One region of the Fructilactobacillus hinvesii genome, then DNA from elsewhere that is predicted to be linked to it. Evidence: predicted binding sites of a transcription regulator. Region 1 holds the regulator's gene; each other region holds the start of a gene.
The links. The regulator Rex, encoded in region 1, represses fermentation and respiration genes when NADH is low (regulators of the CRP and FNR family bind a similar motif). The targets are predictions, from matches to a motif close to TTGTGAANTANTTCACAA.

Region 1 (6,355 bases):
CGATGTTACCCCAAGCTGCTACTACCGCCGTGGCCATGCCCATTGCCGCTGGAATCCATGGAATTCCGGCCATCACCGCCATGGCCTGCATCCTCAACGCCGTTATCATTTACGCAATTGGGGACTGGCTCATTAAAATCTTCCACCTCAAGAACCCCATTGGGGTGGGATTAGGCTTGGGAACGGCTGGTCACACCCTTGGTTCTGCCAAGGCCTTAGAACTAGGGGAAGTTCAAGGTTCAATGGCAGCCATCTCCGTTGTCATCATTTCGATTGTGGTCGACGTGGTGGTGCCTCTCTTTGCAAACCTAGTTCATATTTAATTCAACTACGTCACAAAAAAAGAGTTCGGAAAATTCCGAACTCTTTTTGCTTTGGCTAAATCAGCCTTAGTTACTTAAATGATAATTATAGGTTGAAACAATGATGTTTTGCCGTGAATTGAGGGCGGCCCGTAACCGAAGTCCCGTTTGGTTGTGTAGCACTTGTTGCCAGTGTTTGCGTGGGACAAACTGCGGAACCAGAACGGTGGTTGAGTAGTTAATCTCATCGTCCTTTCGTGCGATTACATCACAGAAACGGAGAACTGGATCGTTCAAGGACCGGTACGAGGTGTGAATGTTAACGAACCGAATTTCTGGATATTCACTCTTGAACTGACTCTCAATCTTATTTTCCTTGTCTGGATCAGACGCAAAAGAAACGTGCACCGCCACGACTTGGTCGGCAATCGAGTTTGCATAACTAATCGCCTGCCGGGTCACTTGCGTTACGTTCCCCACCAGCACAATGACCGTAGACCCACTGTATTCACGAATCTTCACAGACTCCGTCTTGTTGTGAATCCGCAATTGCCGAGCCACTTGTTGGTAGTGATTGTGGACCCGGTAGAACAGGTACAAAATCAACGGCATGATAATCAAGTACGGCCAAACTTCTTGGAAGTGTAGCGCAAACAAGAAGAGCACCAGCATGACCGAAATTCCAGCTCCCACCAGGTTAATAAACATTTTCCCGGGCCAGAAGCCTTCCTTATGATGCAACCAGTGCAAAATCATTCCTGATTGTGACAAGGTGAAGGGAACAAACACTCCGACCGCATACAGCGGAATCAGGAGGTTGGTCTTTCCGTTAAAGATCCAAATTAAGACCACGGCTCCAATCGCCAAGGAAATAATCCCGTTGGAATAACCCAACCGATCTCCCTTATCAAGATAAGCGTGGGGCAGGTATTTATCCTTTGCCATGTTGTAAGCCAAGATTGGAAAAGCAGAGAATCCCGTGTTTGCAGCTACGGCCAAGATCAAAGCAGTTGATAACTGTAACATGTAGTAGAAGAATCCGTGACCAAAAACACCGGTCCCGATTTGGGACAATACCGTATCCTTCGCACTCGGGATAATCCCCATGTAATAACTTAAGAACGTGATTGAACCAAAGAAGATGGCCAAGATAATCGCCATTAATGCCAAGGTATTTGAGGCATTCTTCCGATTCGGTTGCTTAAAATTTGGTACCGCATTACTAATCGCTTCCACTCCGGTCAACGAAGCAGACCCAGCTGAAAAGGCTTTAAAGAACATTAACAGAGTCATGCCTTTAACGGAGGCCGTGATCGGTGCTGCAGCATGATAAGTAATCTTTCCAGTCAGGATATTATAACCACCAAAGATTACCATCAAAATGATCATCAGGATGAAGAAGTAAACCGGCAACACTAGGAAGGACGCGGAATCCCGCATCCCCCGGAGGTTTAACACCATGATGAATAACACGATTAGAATCGCAATTGGTACCTGATAGTGATACAGGCTCGGAATCGCCGAGGTAATGGCTTCGGTTCCAGACGTCGTGGACACCGCCACGGTTAACATATAGTCAACCAGTAACGAGCCCCCGGCTACTAGCCCAGCGCCTTCTCCCCAGTTGGTTCGCGCTACTACGTAGGCTCCTCCTCCAGAAGGGTACGCATAAATAATTTGCCGGTAGGACAAGGTAATGGCAGCCAGCAGGATTAATACCAGCAACGCAACCCACATTTGGTACATGAGGGCGGCGGTGGATAAGGTAATCAAGACTGCCGTAATCTGTTCCGTTCCGTATGCCACTGAAGATAACGCATCTGATGATAACAGGGCTAATCCCTTAAAAATCGTAAGGGACTGCCCTGATTCATCAGTACTTTTCAGCGGTCGGCCAATAATTAAACGTTTTAAATATCGCCACATGAAACTGTACTCCTATATCTTGAATTTGCTAACTAGCATTTTTATACACCTGCTACTATACTCCGACTGCCCGGTTCCGACAACAGCAAAAGGGAAGTTTACCGAAGTAAACTTCCCTTTTTCGTGCTAAACATTAAATTACATCATACCTGGCATTCCACCTTGAGCCAGGGCAGGATTATCGTTGTTATCGTCCTTTGGTTCTTCAGCAACCACTGCTTCCGTGGTTAACAATAAGGAAGAAACAGAGGCAGCGTTTTGTAATGCAGACCGACTAACCTTGGTTGGATCTACCACTCCAGCGGCAATCATGTCTTCGTACTTGTCGTCAGCGGCGTTGTAACCAACTCCTGGTTTTTCTTGCTTCAAGTGATCCACAATCACAGCACCGTCAACTCCAGCGTTTTCAGCAATTTGCTTAACGGGAGCTTCTAAGGCGCGCCGCACGATGTCAACTCCAGTTTGTTCGTCGCCATCAGCATCAACGGCAGCTACATCAGCTAGGATGTTAATGAAAGCAGTTCCCCCACCAGGAACGAAGCCTTCTTCAACGGCAGCCCGAGTGGCGTTTAATGCGTCCTCAATCCGGTACTTGCGTTCCTTCAATTCGGTTTCAGTTGCAGCACCGACTTTGATTACGGCTACTCCACCGGCTAACTTAGCTAACCGTTCTTGCAGTTTTTCTCTGTCAAAGTCAGAGTTAGTAGCAGCAATTTGGCCTTTGATTTCGGCAACTCGTTTAGCAATGGCATCCTTGTCACCCTTGCCTTCTACGATCGTGGTCTTGTCTTTCGTAACGTTTACTTTATTGGATTGGCCGAGTTGATCAATCGTCGTATCCTTTAAGTCTAATCCCAAGTCATCACTAATTACAGTTGCACCCGTTAACGTAGCAATGTCTTGTAATTGTGCTTTCCGCCGGTCACCAAAGCCAGGGGCTTTGACAGCAACCACGTTAAACGTTCCCCGCATCTTATTCAAAACTAAGGTTGGCAGAACTTCACCACCAATGTCATCAGCAATCATCAAGAGGGAACGACCTTGTTCCACAACGGATTGTAACAATGGCATGATGTCTTGCATGTTGTTAATCTTTTTGTCAGTAATCAAGATGTATGGGTTGTCTAAGTCAGCTTCCATCTTTTCTTGATCGGTTACCATGTATTGTGACATGTAACCACGGTCAAATTCCATTCCTTCAACCACGTCCAAGCTGGTTTCTACTCCCTTGGAGTCTTCGATGGTAATTACTCCATCGTTACCAACTTTTTCCATAGCATCGGCAATCAAACTACCCACTTGTTTACTTGCAGAAGAAATCGAAGCAATTTGGGCAATGTCGTCTTTGCTTTCCACTTTGTGACTCATCTTGTGTAAGCTGTCAACGGCTGCCTTGGTTGCCTTTTCAATTCCACGGCGCACACCAACTGGGTTAGCACCAGCAGTCACGTTCTTCATTCCTTCTTTAACGATGGCTTGCGTTAAAACTGTGGCAGTCGTGGTTCCGTCCCCGGCCACATCGTTCGTCTTAGAAGCAACTTCAGAAACTAACTTAGCTCCCATATTTTCGAAGTGATCTGGTAAACTAATTGCTTTAGCAATCGTCACCCCGTCGTTCGTGATGGTTGGATCTCCGGCAGTTTCTTCCAAAACCACGTTCCGACCCTTTGGTCCCATCGTCGTTTTAACTGTGTCAGCTAACTTGTCAACACCTTTAAGCATGGCGCTCCGAGCGTCATCTGAAAACTTTAATTCTTTAGCCATTTTTATTCACCTCATATTAATTAATTGAAACTTACTAATTAATTTTGATTGTTAATTTGCTTTATTTAACGATTGCGAGGAGGTCACTTTCATGCATGACCAGGTATTCTTGATCCCCATCGTTAACCTTCGTCCCAGCGTACTTATCAAATACAACAACGTCGCCTTCGTTAACCACGGGAGCAACCTTTTCACCGTTATCAAGAATCCGGCCCGTTCCAACCGCAACGACCTTTCCTTGGGTTGGCTTTTCCTTAGCGTTTTCTGCTAATACAATGCCACCGACCGTTTCTTCCGGTTGGTCTTGAACTTCAATAATGACACGATCTCCAATTGGTTGTAACATCTTAAATCCCTCCAATAAAGTAACGTTTTAGCACTCAAACTCTTCAAGTGCTAATTACATTATTTAATATAAGCTCCCCCGCAGCAAAATGCAAGAATTTAGCTTCAAAAAAAGAGTTACTGCAACAGTAACTCTTAGTCTTCGCCGGCATGATCGTAATGATCAATAAAATAAATTAAAGTTTGCAGTTCGTTGGTGAGGTCAACATTGTGAACCCGAATTCCAGCGTCCACGTTTAAACGCCGGGAGGTAAAGTTCAAAATCCCCTTCACACCTGCTTCAGAAACCTGATCTGCCACATCCTGAGCCACGTTGGTGGGGACAGTCAAAATGGCCACACTAATTTGTTGGTCACGCAGTTGCTTAATCATCTGATCCATTGGATAAATGGGCACTCCCCCTTGGATCGTGTTCACGTTCTTCGGGTTCACGTCAAAGGCAGCGGAAATGCGGATGTTACTATCCTGGTGAAAGTTAAAGTTCAACAGGGCGTGCCCCAAATTGCCGACTCCGACCAGGGCCACGTTGGTTAAACGGTCCTGGTGCAGAATGTTTTTAAAAAACTCCAAGAGATTGTCAACATCATATCCGTATCCTCGTTTGCCGAGGGCACCAAAATAAGAAAAATCTCTGCGGATGGTGGCGGAATCAACGTGAATTGCATCGGCTAGTTCAGTCGATGAAACCCGCGTTTTGCCTCCATCGTGTAAAATATTTAAGTAGCGGTAATACAATGGTAACCGCTTTGCGGTTGCGCGGGGAATTTTCACTTCTGCCATTAGTTGATGGCCTCCTTCAAGTTAGTCGTACTTTTCCTTTTCTCATTTTACCACAAAGTTCCAGCTTGTGAATTTGCTCGTTAAAGCCGCCGGACTTCTTTAATGTAGAGGGTGCTTCTTGCCGTGCCCAGCAAGCTCCAGCTTGGGAGTGCTTGTGAATGGTTTCGTTCCCGTTGGAATTAAAAACGGGCAAAATATGATAAGATGGCGAAAGGAGGAATCATCATGATTATCTTACAGGCACAACACCTGACGAAACGTTTTAACGGGACCGCCATTTTTGACAATCTAAACCTCACCATCAACGACCACAGTCACATCGGACTGGTGGGTCAAAACGGGGCGGGAAAATCAATACTTTTAAAACTACTCGTTGATCCCCAAACTGCTAGTGAGGGCCACGTAACTACTAAACAAGGGCTGTCAATTGGTTATCTCCCTCAAAATACCGGTCTTCATTCAAACCGAACCATCGAAGCCGAGTTAGAACTACCCTTTTCTACTTTAATTCAAACCGAAAAACGCCTACATCAATTAGAACTTGAAATGAGTCAATCGGACGTGAGCAACGATCCTGAGCGGTTAGCAACAATTTCCAAAACATATGACCAACTGCAAGCTGACTTTACCCGCCAAAACGGTTACGGTTACCACGCAGAGATTCGGACCATCATGAGTGCGTTTGGTTTTACCACGGCTGACCAAAATCGTCCGATTAACGAACTGTCTGGTGGTCAGCAAACTCGAGTGGCCTTGGCCAAGCTTCTGTTAGAAAAACCCGATCTTTTGATTCTAGACGAACCAACTAACCACATCGACATGGAAACTACGGCGTGGCTGGAGAACTTCTTAAAATCGTACGGAGGAGCGCTGCTGGTGGTTTCTCACGATCGGTACTTTCTCGATCAGGTTGTCAATGAAATCGAGGACCTCGAACACGGTCGGCTGACGCACTACTCCGGAAACTACAGTTTTTTTGTGAAAGAAAAGCAGCACCAGCAAGCAGTGGCCGCAAAGCAATACGAAAAACAACAGCACCAAATCAAAAAGGATGAAGAATTTATCCAAAAGAACTTGGTGCGCGCTTCAACCACTAAACGAGCCCAGTCCCGGCAAAAACAGCTGGCTAAACTCGACCGGGTGGAAAAACCTCATCCAGAACATGCCACCGCCCACTTCCAGTTTCAACCGGAACGAAAAAGTGGCGAAGTAGTGCTTGACGTCGAACAACTGGGGAT
Region 2 (6,355 bases), 690 kb from region 1:
AGTTTGAATCGTCGTTGCCGTTTTTTGCTCGGCAATTTTCAGCTTGCCCCGGACAAAGTCCAAGTGCTGTTGTTCAGCTTGTTTAATCTTGGAGTTATCTGCTTCCATCGTGCACCTCCGCTTGTTTAATCGATGAATCATTTTAACACATCCAACCGCTAAACACGATGAAACCGCCAATAAGTATGATAAACTGAAGCTAAATCAAGCTGCACAAGGAGGAATTTTCCATGACTGGAATCAACCTATACTTTGTTCGCCATGGACAAACACAATTAAATCACTACCACCGGATTCAAGGCTGGTCTGATACTGATTTAACCGAAAAAGGGGTGCAGGACGCTGTCATCGCTGCCAACCATTTAAGTCAGATTACCTTTGATCAAGCCTATAGTAGTGACACCAAGCGGGCGAGTCGGACCGCCCGGATTATTTTGGAAGCTAATCCCGCCCCGTTGAGTGAACCCGTGCAAAAACCAGCCCTGCGCGAAGAAAACTTTGGCTACTTTGAGGGAAACGATACCGGTCAAACGTGGAGCATCGTCGGTGGTCCCCACGGCTGTTATTCATATCCAGAGTTAATTGAGACCTTTGGAATTGAAAAAACCCGTGATTTAATTGCCGCTGCCGATCCATACGGGGAAGCCGAAAACGACCAACAGTTTTGGGCGCGTCTGCAACCCGGCCTGGATGAAATTGTCGCTAACGCACAACCGGGCCAAAACATCCTGGTGGTAGCGCACGGAACCCTAATTAAAAGTATTGTCAGTCAGTTTAGTGACTTTGACATTGCGGCTTCCATCCTAAACGGGAGCGTCACCAAGTTAAACTATCAAGACGGTACGTTTACCGTTGTTTACTACAATCAAAAGGAGAATTAATGGAATCAACCGAAACTCCCGTTATTACCATCGGACTAAACGTCAATCATCCCAATTTTAACTACTCAATGACAGAGCTCAACGAACTCGTTGTGGCGAACCACATGGAAAGCATTGCCACGGTGGTCCAAAAACTAGATCATCCAGACGCTGGTACGTACTTTGGTAAGGGCAAAATTGAAGAACTAGCCGACCTCATTCGTAGCACGGAGGCCGATACTATCGTTGCCAATGACGAACTTAGTCCTAGCCAAATTCGTAACATCGAAGCGGCCACCAAGGCCACGGTTATGGATCGAACCGGATTGATTTTAGAAATCTTTGCTAACCGGGCGCACACCAAGGAAGCCCAACTGCAGGTACAACTGGCGAAACTCCGTTACCAACTGCCCCGGTTGCGCACTAGTTCTAGTCAACGCTTAGACCAACAGTCTGCTGGAGGCGGGTTAGCCAACCGGGGAGCCGGAGAAACCCAGCTAGAACTGAATCGTCGAACCATCGAACATCAAATTAGCCACGTCCGCCATGAGCTCAAAGAACTTGACCGTTCCTATGCCACTCAAAGTCAGCGCCGCAAAGAAAACCGGGTCAAGACGGTAGCACTCGTCGGCTACACCAATGCCGGCAAGTCTACCATCATGAACCAACTAGTCCAGCGTTTCGGGGCCAATGAAGATAAGCAGGTCTTTGTGAAGGACATGCTATTTGCCACGCTGGATACTAGCGTCCGAAAACTAGAACTGCCGGGACACAAGCAGTTCTTGCTCAGTGACACGGTCGGCTTTGTTAGTGAACTTCCCCATCAACTGGTGGAAGCCTTTAAATCAACGCTGAAGGAAGCGGCGACGGCGGACCTCTTGATTCAGGTGGTTGACTATTCTGATCAAAACCAAGAACTCATGATGCAAACCACCCAACAAACGCTCCAAGAAATTGGGGTTCCCGACCTGCCCATGATTACGGCCTTTAACAAGGCAGACCGCACGGAAAGTCGGTTCCCTGACCGCGCCGGAGAAAACCTAATCATGTCAGCGCTAGATCACGCTTCTATTGATGAGCTTGCCACAATGATTACTGACCAACTCTTTGCTGATTACGTACAAAAAACCTACCTTTTTCCGTTTCAAGCGGGCGATCTTGTTTCCCGTTTTAATCAGGAGTTTGACGTGCAAAGCACGGACTATCAAGCTGATGGCACAAAATTAACGGTCTCGTTACCCCAGGAAGAAGCCGCGCGTTATCAAAAATACGAAATTGAGTAAGTTAATGTTTGACAACTGTTCATTTTCTGTATACAATAATGGCATTGCTTAAAGATGAAATTGCGGAGTACGTCTGCTCAGAGAGTCCACGGTGCTGTAATGTGGATCAGATTCCCGCTTTAGCCGCTTTAAGCTTCATGAACGTTAATTAACAAAAAGTGCTTCCAGTTTTCTGGAAGAATTTGGGTGGAACCGCGCGTCACAACGTCCCTAACTAATTGTTAGGGACGTTTTTTGTTCGGCTCCAACTTTTTAAAGGAGGAATCATCATGAACAAACCAACTAAACAGGAAGACGTTTCGTTAAACCGATCCCTTGGACTCTGGTCCGCATTAGCATTGGTAGTTGGAACTATCATTGGGGTGGGAATCTTTGTCCGCCAGGCAGCGGTAATCAATGACGCCGGCTCTGCCAAAGCTGCCCTGCTAGCCTGGTTAGCGGGGGGACTGTTAACCCTTGCTGCCGGACTCACGATTGCAGAGATTGCCTCACAAATTCCCAGTACCGGTGGGCTTTATGCTTACATGGAAGCCATTTACAATAAATTTTGGGGCTTTTTATCCGGATGGATGCAAATCATCGTCTACGGTCCGGCCATGATTGCGGCCTTAGGTTCCTACCTGGCCATTCTGGTCTTAGACTTCTTCCATCTCCCGGGATTCTGGACCCTGCCGATTGCACTTGGCTCCATTATCTTGGTAGGAATCTTAAACATCTTTCCGAACCGGTACGGGGGCGCTTTTGCAATCATTACCACGATTTGCAAGCTGGTTCCGGTTGCGGCCCTGATTATTTTTGGACTCTTCTTTGGACACGCGGATGCCTTTTCTCAAAGTGTTAGTGGGATCCACACCACCGCTGGAGGCTTTGGAGTGGCCATGTTAGCGACCTTGTTTGCCTTTGACGGTTGGATTTTAGTGGCCAACCTGGGGGGCGAAATTAAGAACCCGAAAAAGATGTTACCCCGAGCAATCTCTTTGGGAATCATGCTGGTCATGATCATCTACCTGCTAGTTTCTTATGGAGTTTTAAAGAGCATTGGTCCCGCTAAAATTCACGAACTCGGAACCACGGCGATTCCATACATTGCTAACCAAGACTTCGGCGTCTGGGGGGGAAAAGCGCTCAGCATTGGAATTATCATCTCCATCATCGGGTGCATGAATGGAAAAATCATGACTTTCCCGCGGATTATGTATGCGATGGCAGAAGAAAAACAACTACCAGGCTCCAAATGGCTTGCATACCTCAACCCGAAAACTCGGACGCCGGTTTTTGCCATCATCGCTACGCTAATCATCGCGGGCTTGATGATCTGCTTCACTAATCCAGACCGGATCTCTGAACTCTGTATCTTCACCGTCTACTGTTTCTACGTGATGGCCTTTGTGGGAGTCTTCTTACTCAGAAAACGCAATCCGCACCAGATGCGGGTCTTCTCCGTCCCCCTCTTTCCATTCACGCCGATTGTGGCCATTTTCGGTTCCTTGTTTGTAATTGGCTCCGAAATCTTCTCCGATCCAATTGGAGTTCTGGTTTCCTTAGGCATTGTGGCGATTGGGATCCCCATTTATTACTACAAGGTGATGCGGACAAAACCATCTGCTAAATAATGCTAATCAAAAAAAGAAGTGCCAAATGGCACTTCTTTTTTTAGTTAAAATCTTGCATTAATTCCGCCACTAATTCGGCGACGGTAGGTTCGGTTTGGATCAAATCTAAACCCGTGTTAACACTAATTTCGCCCTCTTTTAGTTTACCGTGGAGCATTGCCGGACGCACCCCGCCCATTTCTCGGGTTTGGTGGAAAGTCGTCTGATCACCAGCTTTAAACCGCCGGGCTAGTTCCTTCATTCTCTCGTTTGAAAGCGACCGTTGGTTGGGAGCTACTAACAGCAAATCTTCTGCGGTGCTCTTCATAATCTTTTGCTTGGTCACGGGTGCTGTTCGGGCTTCCTGGGTGACCAAGAAGCGGCTCCCCACAAAGACCCCTTCTGCTCCCAATGCCATTGCTGCTCTGACTCCACGCACGTCGTTAATTCCGCCGGCAGCTAACACTGGGATTGAAACGGCATCCGCAATCCGGGGAACCGTCGTAAAGGTCCCGTTCCCATGGGTGGGAATCACGCCCCCTTCGTCGTATCCCGTTGCCACAATTAAGTCAGCACCCAGTTCTACCTGCCGCCGTGCTTCATCTGGGGTTGGATTGTAACTACGCGCAATCAGGATTGCTCCCACCGCTTTCACTTGCCGATAAATCGCTTCATCTGGTTCGCCCCCTACCAAAAAGAAGCGGATGCCAAGTGCCAACGAACGCTCTAACACTCGTTGGGCATAGGATTGATCTTCCCCCTGCGGATTCAATCCTAGGGTCATCGCAATCGACCCGTTCGTCTGCGCTTGCGCTAGTTTGATCTGCTTTTCCATGATCTGCATCCCCTCTTGAGCCAGGGAATCGCGACCAGCATTGGGGCCAAATGTACCTAATCCCCCTGCATTTGCGACCGCCGCCACTAACCGGGCATCTGTTAGCCAGTTCATCGGCGCTTGAATTAATGGATACTTTGTTTGCAAAATGTCTGTCACTCGATTGTGCATGTTTATTCCACCTTTACTTACTTTTAGTAATTGATTTTACTAGAGTTCGGCTACAAACACAAGAACCACGTCTCCACATGCAAACCATTCGAAAAAAACATCCGGAACCGTTATAATGACCCTTTAGAAACTAAAAAGGAGATTTTTACCAATGAAAATTATGATTATTGGTGGTTCTGGCCGGGTCGGAGCCGCTTTAACCCACGAATTACTAAAAGATCAACACAACGAAATTGTCATTGCTGCTGCTCACCCAGCGAAAGCGGAAGCTTTAGCAGCATTAGACCGCGTCCATGTCGAAAAATTAGAGTTAGCCACGGCCAGTCTCTCTGACCTGACCCAGTTAGAAACCGGCATGGATGCCATCTACTTTACGGCTGGTTCCCGGGGAACTGACTTAGTCAACGTGGACAGTTTTGGAGCTATCAAGACGATGATTGCTGCTGAAGCTGCTCACGTGGGGCGCTACATCATGTTAAGTTCCTTTGGTTCCTTAGACATCAACAGCTGGCTCAATCACGATCGATACGCAAGTTTACAAGCCTACCAAGCAGCCAAGTTCATGGCCGATGATTATCTCAGCCACCGCACGACTTTAAACTATACCATCCTGCAACCGAGTTCTCTGACAGAGGAAGCAGGAACGGGCTTAGTCACTTTGAATCCAACGCAACACAGTGCTAGCAACCCGATTCCAGACGTAGCCGCAGTTTTAGCAGCGAGTCTGCAAAACCCCCACACGAACCAAAAAGTAATTACGATGCAAAGTGGAGAGACTCCCATTGTAACCGCGCTTGACCAACTTTAATTTTCTGCACAACAAAAGCCAACTCCTGACGTTCAATCAGGAACTGGCTTTTTAAATACCTTAAATAACGTCGCCACCGGCAACCAAAGCTTCGTGATAGTTCACCATTGTTCCCACGTAGTACGGAACCAGCCAGAATAACCCAATTCCCAGCGTCAAAAACGACAAGATGGCCCACCCGATGAAGGACAAGTTCAAACAGAATAATTCCATTTTATGGCCATCCATCAACGCCCGGCTCTCCGTAATGATCTCGTTAAGATCCGGAGCGGTTTCTCCTCTGATTACGTGATCCCGGTAAATAAAGAGGGCTTGGGAATAAGCTAGACTCTTTACGATGCCGGGAATAATCAACAACAGTGACCACAACAGCGTGTAGATTTCCACCACGATGCAAAGTAAAAACGGTCCCCAGGGGCGTGGGGTTGAGAGCATGTTCCGAAAAGTGGTGGTTAACGGAGAAGCTGGTGCACGGTTAAAGTCGAACCACTCGCTAAACGTCAACACCATCCCGACCGTTGCAAAACTCCCGAGGACGGCATATAGAATCCCGGATGATGCCGTAAAATACGTCACGATTACAAACGGAAGGCCAATTAAAATGGCAGTTCCCCAGTTTCCGGCAAAATTACGTAACGTTTTTTGTTTTAATAGTTGAAAGTTCATGATTTCACCTCGTCTTATTATTTTCGTTTAATATTATAAAACGTATAATATCAAACTGCAACCACTAAAAAAGAGGACTCCCGATCGAGAGTCCTCTAGTTGTTTAGTTTGTTGATGATTTTCGTTTCCGTTTGCGGTCA
Region 3 (6,355 bases), 170 kb from region 1:
AAAGTGGGCCAAGCGGTTGCAAATTCAGAATTTACTACAACAAGCGCCCCAGTCTCTATCCGGGGGCCAAAAACAAAAGGTGTCGTTAGCCGGAGTGCTAGTCAATCAGGCTCCCATTTTACTGTTAGATGAACCGTTAGCTAATTTGGATCCGATTGCTAGTCATGAAATTCTAGACCTCGTGGGGAAATTACAGCAGGAACTCGGCTTTACCCTGGTGATGATTGAACACCGGCTGGATTTGGTTTCGGCTCTGGATTTTGATCACGCGATTGTGTTGAACGATGGCCACATCGTCAGTGATTCGGACATTACGACGTTATTGAAAACGGACGTGTTAGAGACGAACGGAATTGAACCACCACTCTACGTTCGGGTGTTAAAGGCAGCTGGAGTGGACGTGACCTCCGTGCCAAACTTAGCAAATGTACATCAGCTAGAGCTGACCACGGAGCACCAGAAGCAAATCCAGCGCTGGGGGTCAATGGAAACTCAAACGGTGAATACAAGAACACAGGTAACGCCACTACTAACCTTACAAGACGTTGGCTTTCAGTACTCAACCAGTCAACAGGCAACCTTAAAGGATGTAAACTGCACGATTAACCAGGGAGATTTTATTAGCGTTGTTGGACAAAACGGGGCCGGTAAATCAACCCTGATGAAGTTGATTTGTGGCTTTTTACGGGGCACTGGAACAATTAAATGGCAGGGGGAATCCTTGGAGCCTGCTTCCATTAAAGAAATTGCGGAGCACATTGGGTACGTGATGCAGGATCCTAACCAGATGCTGTCACAAAAAACGGTCTTTGCCGAGGTCGCGTTGGGCTTGCAGTTACGCCATGCAGACCAGATTGAAACAAAGGTCAATGACGTATTGCGGGTGTGTGGACTGTATCCGTTTCGCAACTGGCCCCTCAGTGCGCTTAGCTTTGGGCAACGAAAGCGGGTCACCATCGCAGCCATTTTGGTATTACAGCCCCAGCTGTTGATCTTAGACGAACCCACCGCCGGACAGGATTGGCAGACCTATACAGAAATCATGAGTTTCTTAGAACAGTTGCACCAACGGGGAATGACCATCATGCTGATTACTCACGATTTAGAATTGATGGCACAGTACAGTAATCGAGTCTTGGTGGTCGGAGGAGGCCGCTTGACGGCTGACGTTACCCCAGCGCAGCTACTCAACGATCAAGAGCTAATGCAAGCGGCCCACTTGTGTTCGACGAGTTTAGGGACGTTAGCAAAACGGTGTGAAACGACGGAAGCCCGCTTAATTGCCGGTTTAAAGGAAGGGGGAAATGAACGTGAACGAAACTAACACGTTGGGCTATCATCCGGGAACGACCTTTGTGTACCGAATCAACGCCACGGCCAAGTTACTATTTTTTCTGATTGTTTCCATTGCGTGCATGACCACTTTCGATACCCGCTTTTTGGGGTTAGTAGCCATTTTGTCACTGGTGATTTTTTGGTGGTCACGCCTAAAATGGCGCCAGGTGGCCTTTGTGGTGAAGTTTATCGCTTTCTTTTCGATTTTAAATGTCTTACTGGTGTTTGTCTTTTCTCCCCAGTACGGAGTGCATTTGTACGGCACAAAAACGGTGTTGTTGTCGGCGGGTTATTTCACTGTTACCACGCAGGAACTGTTTTACCTGGTAAACGTGACGCTCAAATACATCTGTACGGTGCCACTAGCCCTGGTATTTATCATGACGACGAATCCCAGCTTATTTGCATCGAGTCTGAACCGGTTGGGAATTAGCTATAAGATTAGTTACGCCGTGGCACTTACGTTACGCTACATTCCAGATGTGCAACGCGAATTTGGCGAAATTAAGGATGCCCAACAGGCCCGTGGTATTGAACTTTCTTCTAAAGGAAAGCTTAGCACGCGGCTTTACGGGATCATTAACATTATCATTCCGTTGATTCTAGCTAGTTTTGAAAATATTGATCGAATTAGCACGGCCATGCAACTGCGTCGGTTTGGGAGTAAGAAAAAGCGAACGTGGTACACGGCTCAACCGTTTCGCAGAATGGATGCTGTGGTGATTGGGTTAGCAATCTTGTTACTAGTGATGACACTGGTGCTCTTTCAGGTTAATCACGGGCGGTTCTATAACCCGTTTCAGTAACAGGGGAGTGTAACAATTTATGGTTTAACCACTAACCGACTTTGTGGTATCATAGTTAAGTAATGATACTAGCGGGATATAGCTCAGCTTGGTAGAGCGCATGCTTCGGGAGTATGAGGTCGCAGGTTCAATTCCTGTTATCCCGATTAGAATAACAGTGAGAGTGACGTTTGTAATTACGAACGGCACTCTTTTTATTTGGATGCTTTTGTGTATCTTCACACAAAATTAAATTTTACCCGATTGGGTATGATAAAGCGGTGATTGCAACGATTGGCGGATTACTTAAGCTTTTTTTAATGAAAAAAAGTGGTTTTTTTTGTTGACATGTGAATATTGTAACAATATAATGAATTCGTAAAGTAAAGGTTTGGTTTGGAAAGGGGAATGAATCATGAAAGCAGCAGTTGTGCATCCGAACTCAGATGGATACGTAGACGTCAAAGACGTTCAGTTACGTCCCATCGAAGATCATGAAGCATTAGTTAAAATTGAATATTGTGGATTATGTCACACGGATTTACACGTGGCCGCTGGGGACTTTGGCGAGGTGCCAGGGCGAATTATTGGTCACGAAGGGGTCGGTAAGGTAATCCAGGTTGGTAAAGACGTGGATAACTTAAAAATCGGTGATCGGGTGTCAATTGCGTGGTTCTACTCAGCGGACGGCACCTGTCGGTACTGTGTCACTGGAAACGAAACCCTCTGCCGGAACGTAAAGAACGCCGGCTTTAGCGTGGATGGAGCCATGGCTGAGGAATGCATCGTGGATGCTAAGTACGCGGTTAAGGTTCCGGATGAATTAGATCCCGTCCAGGCCACCTCCTTGACCTGCGCTGGGGTAACCACCTACAAGGCCCTCAAGGAAGGTGACACAAAGCCTGGAGACTGGGTCGAAATTGTCGGAGCCGGGGGACTAGGAAATCTAGCCGTCCAACTCGCTAAACACGTTTTTGGTGCTCGGGTAGTGGTTACCGACGGTGATCCAGCCAAGCTAGAAGCCGCTAAGGAAAACGGGGCAGATGTGGTCATTAACCGGCACGATGACGATGCAACCGACCAAATTATCAAAGCCACTGATGGCGGAGTGGACGCTTCCATCGTTACGGCGGTTAGTGCGACGGCCTTTACCAACGCGGTTAACGCTTTAGCTCCGAACGGAACGTTGGTTGCCGTGGCCTTACCCAAGGGTGACATGGCCTTAAACATTGATAAGACCGTTTTAGACGGGATTAAGGTGGCTGGTTCGTTAGTAGGAACCCGTGAAGATTTACGGGAAACCTTCGAATTTGGGGCTGCTGGCGAAGTGAAACCAATCGTTAAAACTGACAAACTGGAAAACATTAACCATGTCATTGATGATATGAAGGCCGGTAAGATCGTGGGCCGGGTCGTCTTTGACTTTACCGGGCAAACGGTCTAAGTAAATTAATAACCGGCAAACAGTCTGGTCCAACTGGGAAGTGGACTAGAACCTGCAGAACATGAAAGTAACCGGAGGAAAGAACATGTCTGACAAAAAAGAAGCAAAAGAAACCAAAGCAATTGACGCTACCATTGATAAAATGGTGAAAAAGGCGCACGTTGCCTTAGACGAAATGAGTCACTTTGACCAAGCTAAAGTGGATGAAATTACGCACGCCATGGTAATTGCCGGGGTCGATGCCCACCAACGGCTTGGTAAAATGGCTTACGAAGAAACCGGACGGGGAGTGGCCGAAGATAAGGCGATTAAGAACCTTTTTGCGACCGAAGAAATCTGGCACAGCATACGCAACGACAAAACGGTTGGTGTGATTGACGAAAATTCAGAAGAAGATTTGATTAAAGTGGCAGAACCACTGGGAGTGATTGCAGGAATTACTCCCGTAACGAACCCAACTTCAACGACGTTATTTAAATCGATTATCTCAATGAAGACACGGAATGCCATTATCTTTAGTTTGCACCCACAAGCCTTACAATCCTCAATTGAAGCAGCACGGATCATGCGCGATGCTGCCGTAGCCGCTGGGGCTCCTAAGGACTGTATTCAATGGATTGAAGAACCAAGCCGAGAAGCTACGAACGCTTTGATTAAGCACCCTGGCGTAGCTTGTACCTTAGCTACGGGTGGTCCTGGTCTGGTTAAGGCTGCTTACTCCACCGGGAAACCAGCCTTAGGGGTTGGTCCTGGGAACGGTCCGGTTTACATTGAAAAGACGGCCAAGATTCCAGAAGCTGTGAACGACATCGTCTTATCCAAGACGTTTGATAACGGGATGATTTGTGCTACGGAAAACAGTGCTGTGATTGACGACGTGATTTATGACGACGTGAAAGAACAGCTGGAACGCAACCGGGTTTACTTTGTTCCCGAAAAGGAACAACAACAGTTAACTGATGCTATGTTCGATAGCACGCGCTTGAGTGTTAAAGGACCAATCGCTGGGGCTACTGCTCAACAAATCGCTGACATGGCTGGGATCCAGATTCCAAAGGACACCCAGGTCTTAGCCGTAGAAATGACCGGAATTGGACCGAAGTACCCAATGTCTGGAGAAAAATTATCTCCTGTGATTTCGGTTTACCGTGCGAAAGGGCATGAAGAGGCCTTTGAGATTGTCAACAAACTGTTAGACTACGGTGGATTAGGACACACGGCTGCCATTCAAACTACTAACGAAGAATTGGCAACGAAATTTGGAGTTTCCGTAAAGGCTTCCCGGGTGATCGTGAACTCACCATCTGGGTTAGGAGGAATTGGGAACCTGTACAACAACATGACGCCTTCCTTAACCTTAGGAACTGGATCATGGGGGCAAAACTCAATTTCACATAACGTTACGGATTACGACCTGTTGAACATTAAAACAATCGCAAAGAGAAGAAATAACATGCAATGGATTAAACTACCAAAAATTTACTTCGAAAAGAACTCCGTGCGTTACCTAAAGGACATGCCGGACATTCAAAAAGCCTTTATTGTTACGAGTCCATCCATGGTTAAATACCACTACGTTGACAAGGTGCTCGATGAACTGAACGCCCGCGACGATGGGGTTCAATACTACATCTTCGATGACATTCACGGCGAACCAACGACGGAAACGGTGGATGCCGGAGTAATGCAAATGCGGGGCTTCCAACCTGATACGATTATTGCCCTTGGTGGAGGATCACCTCTGGATGCTGCTAAGATGATGTGGTTAATCTACGAAAACTCCGAAACGGACTTCTTTGGAGCTAAGCAAAAATTCTTGGACATTCGGAAACGGGCTTACCGCTTCGAAAAACCAAGCAAATCGAAGATGGTTGCCATTCCAAGTACGTCTGGAACTGGGTCTGAAGTAACCCCATTCTCCGTTATTACGGATGCCAAGTTACACATTAAGTACCCACTGGCTGACTATGCCTTAACTCCAGATGTGGCAATCATTGATCCACAATTTGTGAAGACGGTGCCAAAGAGCACAATTGCCGCTTCTGGATTGGATGCTTTGACCCACGCCATTGAATCATACGTTTCGGTAATGGCTTCTGATTACACCCGGCCGTTATCACTGCAAGCAATTAAGATGATTTTTGATAACTTGACTGCTTCTTACAACGGTGACATGGAAGCCCGTGACAAGATGCATACCGCTTCTACGATTGCCGGAATGGCTTTTGCGAATGCCTTCTTGGGAATTACTCACTCAATTGCCCATAAACTCGGGGGTCAATTCGGGATTACCCACGGAATTGCGATTGCCATCACCCTGCCACACGTCATTCGGTACAACTTCAAACAACCGAAGAAGATTGCAACGTGGCCGAAGTACGAATCCTTCCGGGCTGATCAAGACTACGCAGAAATTGCGCGCTACGTTGGCTTAGAAGGAAACACCAACGAAGAACTGAAGGAAGCTTTGGTTCACAAAGTGATCGACTTAGCTCACTCAGTTGGCGTAACCCTGAGCCTGAAAGCCCAAGGCGTGGACCGCAAAGAACTGGAAGACAAAGCACAACGGTTAGCTGAATTAGCTTACGGGGACCAATGTACAACTGCCAACCCGAAGGAACCATTGATTGCTGATTTGAAAGACATTATTTTGGATGAGTATGATGGAATCGGAGTGGAAACGGAAACTGATAAAGAAGTTTAGGTTTAACTAAAAAAAGCCTCCTGACTAGGAATTGCTAGTCAGGAGGCTTTTGGTTATTAAGGGAAAATTTGAAATCCCAAAATGATA

Region 2: the regulator Rex is predicted to act here: its motif matches at 4,766-4,783, upstream of M3M39_RS02715 (NAD(P)H-dependent flavin oxidoreductase).
Region 3: the regulator Rex is predicted to act here: its motif matches at 2,469-2,486, upstream of adhP (alcohol dehydrogenase AdhP).

What each region holds. Positions count from the first base shown of each region.
Region 1 covers NZ_CP097118.1:1,345,987-1,352,341, forward strand. Annotated here, with positions in the region: gene lrgB (antiholin-like protein LrgB) at 1-323, shown strand, start outside; gene M3M39_RS06855 (APC family permease) at 390-2,228, opposite strand; gene groL (chaperonin GroEL) at 2,367-3,992, opposite strand; gene groES (co-chaperone GroES) at 4,054-4,338, opposite strand; gene M3M39_RS06870 (redox-sensing transcriptional repressor Rex) at 4,473-5,117, opposite strand; gene M3M39_RS06875 (ABC-F family ATP-binding cassette domain-containing protein) at 5,343-6,355, shown strand, end outside.
Region 2 covers NZ_CP097118.1:571,512-577,866, reverse strand. Annotated here, with positions in the region: gene helD (RNA polymerase recycling motor HelD) at 1-108, opposite strand, end outside; gene M3M39_RS02730 (histidine phosphatase family protein) at 231-881, shown strand; gene hflX (GTPase HflX) at 881-2,143, shown strand; gene M3M39_RS02720 (APC family permease) at 2,413-3,756, shown strand; gene M3M39_RS02715 (NAD(P)H-dependent flavin oxidoreductase) at 3,797-4,741, opposite strand; gene M3M39_RS02710 (NAD(P)H-binding protein) at 4,893-5,549, shown strand; gene M3M39_RS02705 (DUF975 family protein) at 5,610-6,215, opposite strand; gene M3M39_RS02700 (amino acid permease) at 6,319-6,355, opposite strand, start outside.
Region 3 covers NZ_CP097118.1:50,756-57,110, reverse strand. Annotated here, with positions in the region: gene M3M39_RS00275 (ABC transporter ATP-binding protein) at 1-1,324, shown strand, start outside; gene M3M39_RS00270 (energy-coupling factor transporter transmembrane component T family protein) at 1,311-2,141, shown strand; tRNA gene M3M39_RS00265 (tRNA-Pro) at 2,214-2,287, shown strand; gene adhP (alcohol dehydrogenase AdhP) at 2,536-3,564, shown strand; gene adhE (bifunctional acetaldehyde-CoA/alcohol dehydrogenase) at 3,650-6,268, shown strand.